DNA from 3 places in the Paenibacillus sp. NPDC057934 genome. Region 3 is predicted to be linked to each of the others. Evidence: predicted binding sites of a transcription regulator. Region 3 holds the regulator's gene; each other region holds the start of a gene.

Region 1 (3,191 bases), on a different contig from region 3:
CATTGAACAGCAAAAAGGATGCTCCGCAGCCTACGTTCATGGCCGGGAACATCCTTATTTATTCTGAATTATTGTTTAACGATAGTCTTTCCAGAAGTTATGCGGCTGCATATCTTTAGTGATAATCTCGAAATGATACCCTTCCTTCTTCAGCGTTTCCAGAATTTGTGGCAGCACCTTCAGTGTTGCCTTCTGATCGTGCATCAGAATAATCGGGTTGCTCTGCGACTTCTTCAGATTATGGACCTGACCCATAACGATGTTGTAGATTTTGGCGCTGTTCTCCTTGTACTTCCAGTCGTCTGAATCTACGTTCCAGTCCCAGAGATGATAGCCTTGAGTCAAGACCTTGTCTCTAAACGCATTAGTGAAATAAGGCTTACTGCCATAAGGCGGGCGAATCAGCGAAGTGCCCGTTCCAGTGATTTTCTTCAGAATGGCATTGTCATTGTTCATTTCACCAAGGGCAGCTGCCGGGGAAGCGTAGAACTTCTCCTTGCGGTGTGTCATACCATGCAGGCCAAGGCCATGACCTTCCTTCGCAGTACGCTTAACCTGTTCAGGATAGGTGTTCATTTTCGGACCCAGCATGAAGAACGTGGCCTTCACCTTATACTTCGCCAGGATATCGAGCAGTTGCGTAGTGGTAGCCGACGGTCCATCATCAAAGGTCATGTATACCGTTGTTCCCGGTTTTCCGGAACTGTCAGATGTAGTGGTTCCAGGTGCTGTTGGAGTCTGTGAGCCGGTTCCTGTCTTCGGCTGCAGTTCCTTCTTATACTTGCTAACAAATGCCGCATCATTAAGTTTAGCTGTACTATTCTGCACTCTCAGTAAATATTGTTCAGGCACATAGGAAATAGTATAACCCAGAAGTGCTGAGACCCGTAACGGAACCATGAGCTTGCCACCACGTAAGAAGGTATCCATTGGGACCTTGCTTCCATTATTCAGAGTAGCTGTGGTATGGTCGTTCAATAGCTTGAGCGAAGAGCCCCTGGCATTCACACCGATTCCATCGGACAGTCCATTCAGTGTCCAGCCTAACTCCTGCGCCAAATCGCGCAGCGGAACATAATAAGTATCTTTTACCGATACAGCCTCGATTCCTGTCAGTTTATCATTAACCCCTAACTTCAGGGCTTGCAAGCCAGCGGCCTCACTTTCATGAACCCATCCCAAACTTACAAAAAATGCAATGAATAATAGCAACAACTTTTTAGTAGACACCGGCAGGATCTCCCTATCTATGTATATTTTCTATTACTTTACCATAGATACATAGAATGAAATTTGAGAGATTGTAACCAAGTGCATAAAAAGTTGTTACCAATTAGACACTATATTAAGTTCAAGGTATTTTTTCGAAAAATAGCGCAACTTTCGTCGAATCCTGTCACAGCAATAAAAAAGCGGTTAAAAACCACAAATTTGGAGCAAAATAATTGTGGCGAAATTAGTAACATTAGTGAATTATTGAACAAATTTCGAACAATTAAAAATGTCCACAAAACAGCGTCACTACAATGATCTATATCACATCATTAGTGAGTTGTAACAATTCCAACACAAATATTTAACGATATCGCCATATTTAAGGACGCAAATAGGAAAAATGATAAAATATGTCTTTTGCAATCTACCCTCGGACTTCTTACTATATATAGAGGTTAATGATTTCGGCTAATGATAAGAATTATTGAAGGAAGGAGTTCAACATGAACAAAAAAGGGCCGTTATACGCTTTGTTCCTCAGCCTGATTCTCCTCCTGCCGGGTTGCAGTTCCATAACTGTATTGAACCCGAAAGGTCCGGCTGCAAGAACGATCTCAGACACGATCATCCTCTCCATACTGGTGATGCTCGGCGTTCTGGCTGTTGTCTACATTTTATACATCTTTGTTATTGTGAAGTACCGCGCTAAAAAGAGCAACGAGGGGTACATTCCACCACATGAAGAGGGTAATAAATGGCTGGAGGCGATTTGGATTGCCATTCCAATCATCATCGTAAGTTTCCTTTCTGTGGTAACAGTAAAATCAACAAGCGCTGTAGAGAACGTTGCTGCAGATTATAAAAACCAGAAACCGCTTGTGATTTACGCCTCATCCTCGAACTGGAAATGGCATTTCAGCTATCCGGAGGAAGGCATTGAAACCGTGAACTATGTGAACATTCCTGTTCACCGCGCTGTAGAGTTCAGACTGTACTCTTTCAGCAGTATCACTAGCTTCTGGGTTCCTCAGCTTGCAGGGCAAAAATATGCGATGAATGACATGCTTACAACCCTTCATCTTTCAGCTGACACCGTGGGTTCCTATCTCGGCAGGAACTCGAACTTTAGCGGTAAGGGCTTCGCCCACATGGAATTTGAGACACTGGCCATGCCACAGAAAGATTATGATGGTTGGGTAAAAGATGTTAAGGAAACCGCACAACCGCTGACAGAGGATGAATTCAAGACATTGCTGAAGACCGATTTTGTTGGACGCAAAACCTACTCCTCTACCCACTTAACCTTCAGTCCGCCTCCAGGCAACCATGGTGACCATATGAGCCATGACGGCATGGAAATGGATATGGATAACGGCAATATGGAGCATAAGGAGAACAAGAAGATTCACCCATCTCCAGCGCCTTCTAGTGAGACCATATTTGACGGCAAACCCGATACAGAGGTTCAGCCGGTAGACGAGAGTACACACGAAGGACACCACTAGGCTCAATTGCCAGTGTGAATACCTGAAAGGAGTCATCCCTAATGGATTTGGAAAAGTTTAAGGTTCACGGAGGGGTCCTAATCTACGGAGCTATGGTCAGTATTGCGCTGGCCACGCTGGCGATTATCATTGGACTCACCGTTTTCAAAAAGTGGGGCTACCTTTGGCGCGAATGGTTGACTACAGTTGACCATAAACGCATCGGGGTCATGTATATCCTGGCTGCCCTGCTAATGTTGTTCCGCGGCGGTATCGACGCGCTTATGATGCGTCTACAGACCGCAGCACCAGAAATGAAATTTCTCGACGCACAGCACTATAACGAGGTCTTTACCACGCACGGTCTGATCATGATTCTCTTCATGGCCATGCCGTTTATCATTGGTCTGATGAACGTTATCGTGCCGCTACAAATCGGCGCAAGAGACGTAGCATTCCCACGTCTGAACGCTGTCAGCTTCTGGCTGTTCT
Region 2 (3,191 bases), on a different contig from region 3:
ACTAATATCCCTTCGCTGACCCTGGGCTGTGGATCTTACGGACGCAACTCGGTATCGCAAAACGTGACTGCCATCAATCTGATCAACGTGAAAAGGGTGAATCGTCGTACCGTGAATATGCAATGGTTTAAAGTACCCGACAAGATCTATTTCGAAAAAGGTGCAACTCAATACCTTGCCAAAATGCCTGATATTACACGCATTGCGATTATCACTGACCCTATGATGGTGAAATTGGGCTATGTGGAAAGAGTTGAACACTACCTGCGTCAACGTCAAACACCAGTAGCCATCGAAGTGTTCTCGGAAGTAGAACCAGATCCATCGACAACTACTGTAGAAAAAGGTACGGCTATGATGAACAGATTCCAGCCGGACTGCATCATTGCACTTGGTGGCGGTTCCCCTATGGACGCAGCCAAAGGTATGTGGTTGTTCTATGAACACCCAGACGCTGACTTTAACGGTCTGAAACAAAAATTCATGGATATCCGCAAACGGGTTTACAAGTTCCCTAAACTGGGTAACAAAGCTAAATTCGTTGCCATTCCTACAACTTCGGGTACTGGTTCGGAAGTTACTTCTTTCGCGGTTATCACTGACAAAACAACTGAAACACATACTAAATATCCTTTGGCTGACTATGAGCTCACGCCTGATGTAGCTATCATAGATCCAGAGTTCGTATACAGCTTGCCAAAAACTGCTGTTGCTGACACAGGGATGGATGTATTGACACATGCGATTGAAGCCTATGTATCGGTTATGGCTAGTGACTACTCTGATGGTCTTGCCATCAAAGCTATCCAACTCGTATTCCAATACTTGGAGAAGTCCGCACTGGAAGCTGATCCACTAGCTCGTGAGAAAATGCATAATGCTTCCACACTTGCTGGTATGGCGTTCGCTAACGCATTCCTGGGCATCAACCATAGCTTGGCGCACAAATGGGGTGGTCAATATCATACGGCTCATGGTCGTACCAATGCGATTCTTATGCCGCACGTTATCCGCTACAATGCCAAGAAACCAACGAAGTTTGCTTCGTTCCCTAAATATTCGCACTTCGTTGCGGATGAGCGTTATGCAGAAATCGCTCGTATTCTGGGACTGCCAGCTCGTACCACTGAAGAAGGGGTTACTAGCTTGATCAATGCTATCCGCGACATGAACAAGAAGCTGGGTATTGAGGAGTCGTTCCAACAACTTGGCTTTGATCCTAAGGATTTCGAATCGCGTGTTGACTATCTGGCTGACCGTGCATTCGAAGATCAATGTACAACTGCCAATCCAAAAATGCCGCTTGTCAGCGAACTTGCAGACGTATACCGCAATGCTTTCTACGGCAAATTCGATAACTAATACCACAGTTGTAAGCTAAGGATTCCGTTCCTTGAGAAACTGGATGGTAGTGACAAATATCACCGGAAAGGTGATATTTGTCACAGTCCTTTTTCAGAAAATAAACTAAAATATTTATATAAACAAACAACGATCCCACCTATAAAATCACTTTTGTGAATTTTATAACAACCATTATGATGGGGTCGCGAGACACGGGATTAACCTTCAAGCCCGCGATCTCTACAATACTATAAATATAAATGGAGGGATTTAGCATGTCGGTGATTGAAAAAGATGTACAAGAAGTGAAGTCGGGTTGGCACGGTTTTACAAAAGGTAAATGGTCTAGAAAAGTTAATGTGAATGACTTTATTGAGAAGAACATTACCCCCTACCTGGGTAAGGAAGATTTCCTAGCCGGAGCTACTGAGAATACCAAGGAACTGTGGAAAATTGTTTCTGAAATGACCAAACGGGAAATTGCCAATGGCGGTGTGCTTGACGTAGATGTGAACACCGTATCTACGATCGTATCGCACAATCCTGGTTACATTGACAAGGACAAGGAACAAATTGTCGGCGTTCAGACTGACGCGCCTTTTAAACGTTCCATTCAACCGTTCGGTGGTATTAAAATGATGATTGATGCCTGTAATGCATACGGATTTGAACTTCCGCAAGGCATTGTCGACATGTTCACGAACATTCGCAAAACGCATAACCAAGGCGTATTTGATGCATATACAGATGATATGAGAGCAGCGCGCAGAGCAGGTATTATTACCGGTCTTCCAGATGCTTACGGCCGCGGTCGGATCATTGGCGACTACCGCCGTGTAGCGCTTTACGGAATTGACTTCCTGGTCAATGAAAAGAAACAAGACCTCAAAAATCTTGAAGTGGATGCTATGAGCGAATCTGTAATTCGTCTTCGGGAAGAGGTCTCCGAACAGATCCGCGCACTGGGCGAACTGAAGAAAATGGCGGCTATGCACGGCTTTGATATCTCCAAGCCAGCTAACACTGCCAAAGAAGCTTTCCAATGGGTGTACTTCGGATATCTTGCAGCGATCAAAGAACAAAACGGTGCGGCAATGTCCCTTGGACGCGTATCCTCTTTCCTTGATATCTATGTTGAGCGCGATATCGCAGAAGGCATTTTGACCGAAGAACAAGCACAAGAGTTAACAGACCATTTCGTGATGAAATTGCGTATCGTTAAATTCCTGCGCACTCCTGACTACAATGAACTGTTCAGTGGTGACCCTACCTGGGTTACTGAATCCATTGGTGGTATGTCCGTAGATGGTACAACACGCGTAACCAAGAACAGCTTCCGTTTCCTGCACACCCTGTACAATCTGGGACCAGCACCGGAACCGAACTTGACTGTACTATGGTCCGAGAAATTGCCTGAAGGCTTCAAGAAATATTGTGCCAAGGTATCCATCGAGACTAGTTCCATTCAATACGAGAATGATGATCTGATGCGTCCGATCTATGGCGATGATTACGGTATTGCATGTTGCGTATCAGCAATGCGCATCGGTAAACAAATGCAATTCTTTGGCGCACGTGCCAACTTGGCAAAAGCATTGTTGTATGCTATCAATGGTGGTGTGGACGAGAAATCCGGCGTACAAGTCGGACCTGAGCTTCCGCGCATCACTTCCGAAGTTCTCGATTATGAAGAAGTAATGAAACGTTTCAAACCAATGATGGAGTGGTTGGCTAAGCTGTACATGAACACGCTGAACGTTATCCACTACATGCACGATAAATATTCCTACGAGCGTATTGAAATGGCCTTGCATGACCGCGATATTCTGCGGACTATGGCTTGTGGT
Region 3 (3,191 bases):
AGCATCTCGGCATGCACATGAAGCATTTTACGGTGTCACATACGCTCGGCAGACTCTACAAGGACAGCCGTAACGGACAGCTTCCGGCCTTGCGTCAGATTCTGCAAACTTCTGGTAGCGAGCAGGCTTCCGAATGGAGTGTCATCATTGACAGGCTTTATCCGGACTTGCTTACGGTAAAAGAGACATGGGATGTATTAAGCGAGAAGCTGTACACTCTCCTGCCAGAGCGAAGCGATGCGGCCGCAGGGGAAGCGGGACAGCTCGTACTTCGTCTCCAGCCGGGAAGCAAGCCGAAGGACTGGGAAGAGCTTGCGGCATTGGAGAATACAATGCACCTGAGCCTCAGCGAAGTTATCCGCAAGGGTGAGAAGATGCTGAGCGAGATGCGTGAACAGGACGGTCAGTCCAGTTCGGACAGTCTGGTGACCGATCTTGGTGGTCTCTTTAAGGATCTGGGCGCCATTCGCGAACAGGTGCGTTTCTTTATGAATCTGAACGACGTGAATGTTGTCTATTGGCTGGAAGCCAGCACTAATTACCGCAGCAAGTCCCTGCAGCTCTATGCGGTGCCTGTCGATGTCAGCACCCAGCTCAAGGAGCTGTTCTTCGACAAGAAGAATAGCATCGTGCTGACATCGGCCACATTGTCGGTCGATAAATCATTCCAATTCATGATTGACAATCTGGGGCTCGGCGAAGCTGCGGAGCAGGGGCGTCTGATGACCTCGCTGCTGCCTTCTCCGTTCAAGTACCGTGAACAGGCCCTGCTGGTCATTCCACGCGACTTCCCGAGCGTCAAGGGTAGCATTGGCGATGCCCGTTTTGTGGATACGCTGGTGCAGTCTCTGGCGGAGGCTGCGGTAATCACACGCGGACGGATGCTCGTACTGTTCACTTCTTACCGTATGCTACGGCAGGTCTATGATCCTCTGAAGGAAGCTCTGGCTTCACAGGATATCAGTGTACTGGGCCAGGGAGTAGAAGGTGGAAGCCGCAGCAAGCTGATCCGCCGTTTTCAGGATAGCAACGCTTCAGTACTGCTTGGCACAAGCAGCTTCTGGGAAGGCGTAGACATTCCCGGCGATGCCCTAACCTGTCTGGCCATTGTCAGACTGCCGTTTCAGCCGCCGAACCATCCGCTCGCGGAGGCTAAGGCTGAGCTGCTACAGGCGCAGAAGAAGAACCCGTTCATGAAGCTCTCCGTGCCGCAGGCGGTTATCCGCTTCAAGCAGGGCTTTGGTCGTCTCGTTCGGACGGCACAAGACCGGGGGATCGTTATTGTTTATGATACCAGGGTGATTGAATCCTATTACGGTAAATATTTTCTGTATTCGCTGCCCGGTCCCAAGATGGAGCATATGAAGACCGAGCAGATGGTTCCCCGAATTGCAGAATGGTTGGAGGAGGGGGGCAATTAGAGCCCCTTTCATTCCGTTTGGTAGGCGTTATTTTCAACAATCAGATTAATTTAGGAGGAGAAAACATGAAATCGGATAAAATCTCGGAGGCGGTGGTACGCAGACTTCCTGTATACCTGCGATTCCTCAACGATCTTCAAAAACGTGAAATCTCGACAGTTTCTTCTCAAGAACTTGGTCAGAAGCTGGATCTTAACCCCGCCCAGATCCGTAAGGATCTGGCTTATTTTGGCGATTTTGGCCGTAAAGGCATCGGTTATGATGTATCTTATCTCATTGAGAAGATCCGTCATATCCTGAAACTGGATCAGCAAATTAACGTGGCACTGGTAGGCGCAGGTAATCTTGGACACGCCTTGTCCAACTACAATGCTTACTTGAAGGACACGATGAAAATAAGCGCTATTTTTGATTCCTATGAACCCAAGGTAGGTCAGAAAATCAACTCGCTCACTGTACAACCAATGAAGGATCTGGGCAGCACCATTCGTGAGCAGGGCATCCGCATCGGCATTATCACCGTACCGGATACCGAAGCGCAGAATGTGGCCGATATCCTGGTGGAATCTGGCATTGAAGCGATTTTGAACTTTGCACCTGTGATTCTGAAAACGCCGTCCCATATCCGTGTCCATGCAGCCGACTTTACAACGGATTTGCAAAGCCTGGCTTATTATTTGCAGGATGGAAAGGAAGAGCTTGGGCATGAGCAACAGTAAGATTCTTATTCGTAACGGGAAGTTTCTTGTGCCTGGGACTCCTCTGTCTGTGTTGAACGGCTGTATGATCATAGAGAATGATCTCATCACATACATAGGCGAAGAAGAGCCATTCCTTGAAGAAGAGCTGCAAGTGATCGATGGCAGCCGCCAACTGTTCATGCCTGGTCTGGTGAATACCCATGGTCACGCGGCGATGTCGCTGTTGCGCGGTTATGGTGATGATCGGACTCTTCAGGTCTGGTTGCAGGAGAAAATGTGGCCGATGGAGGGCAAGTTTACCCCGGAAGATATTTATTGGGGAAGCTCGCTGTCCATATTGGAAATGATGAAGGGTGGCACGACGACCTTTCTGGACATGTATGACAAAATGGACCGGGTAGCTGAGATTACGGAGCAGTCCGGTATGCGTGGGGTGCTGACACGCGGGGTTATCGGTCTATGTCCGCCGGAGGTACAAGATACGAAGCTAGCTGATGCTGTACGGTTCGCTCGCGACTGGCATGGTAAGGCAGACGGCAGAATTACAACGATGCTGTCCCCGCATTCCCCATATACTTGCCCGCCGGAATTTTTTGTAAAGTTCGTGCAGGCGGCCCATGATCTGAATCTGCCGCTACATACGCATATGTCGGAGACGAAGCGAGAAGTGGAGCAGAACGTTGCGGAATATGGACTACGCCCAGTCGAGCACTTGGAAAAGGTAGGCATGTTTACACGACCGTCTCTAGTTGCCCATGGTGTGCATCTGAATGACGAGGAGATCGGGGTCCTGGCCCGACACCATGTCGGTGTCTCCCATAACCCTGGAAGTAACCTGAAGCTGGCCAGCGGGATTGCCCGGGTTATCGACCTGCTAAATGCAGGCGTCACCGTATCGCTGGGTACGGACAGTGCAGCCAGCAACAATAATCTGGACTTGTTCGAAGAGATGCGTCTGGCGGCGCTTATTCATAAGGGATTCAGCGGAGACCCAACAGCTATTCCGGCTGCAGAAGCCATGCAGATGGCTACGGAGTACGGTGCAAAATCGCTCTTCCTGGATGGGGTG

The links. Region 3 encodes Rex, which represses fermentation and respiration genes when NADH is low (regulators of the CRP and FNR family bind a similar motif). Its sites were predicted from a motif close to TTGTGAAATATTTCACAA; they were not measured.
Region 1: qoxA (cytochrome aa3 quinol oxidase subunit II) is a predicted target of Rex. The motif match lies at 1,467-1,484, and genes of this name have one in related genera.
Region 2: pflB (formate C-acetyltransferase) is a predicted target of Rex. The motif match lies at 1,516-1,533, and genes of this name have one in related genera.

The regions. Positions count from the first base shown of each region.
Region 1 is NZ_JBHVPB010000011.1:193,162-196,352, forward strand. It holds gene ACFVRY_RS24260 (polysaccharide deacetylase family protein) at 76-1,230, opposite strand; gene qoxA (cytochrome aa3 quinol oxidase subunit II) at 1,719-2,720, shown strand; gene qoxB (cytochrome aa3 quinol oxidase subunit I) at 2,762-3,191, shown strand, end outside.
Region 2 is NZ_JBHVPB010000005.1:318,515-321,705, forward strand. It holds gene adhE (bifunctional acetaldehyde-CoA/alcohol dehydrogenase) at 1-1,362, shown strand, start outside; gene pflB (formate C-acetyltransferase) at 1,620-3,191, shown strand, end outside.
Region 3 is NZ_JBHVPB010000002.1:95,369-98,559, forward strand. It holds gene dinG (ATP-dependent DNA helicase DinG) at 1-1,421, shown strand, start outside; gene ACFVRY_RS04990 (redox-sensing transcriptional repressor Rex) at 1,487-2,140, shown strand; gene ACFVRY_RS04995 (amidohydrolase) at 2,127-3,191, shown strand, end outside.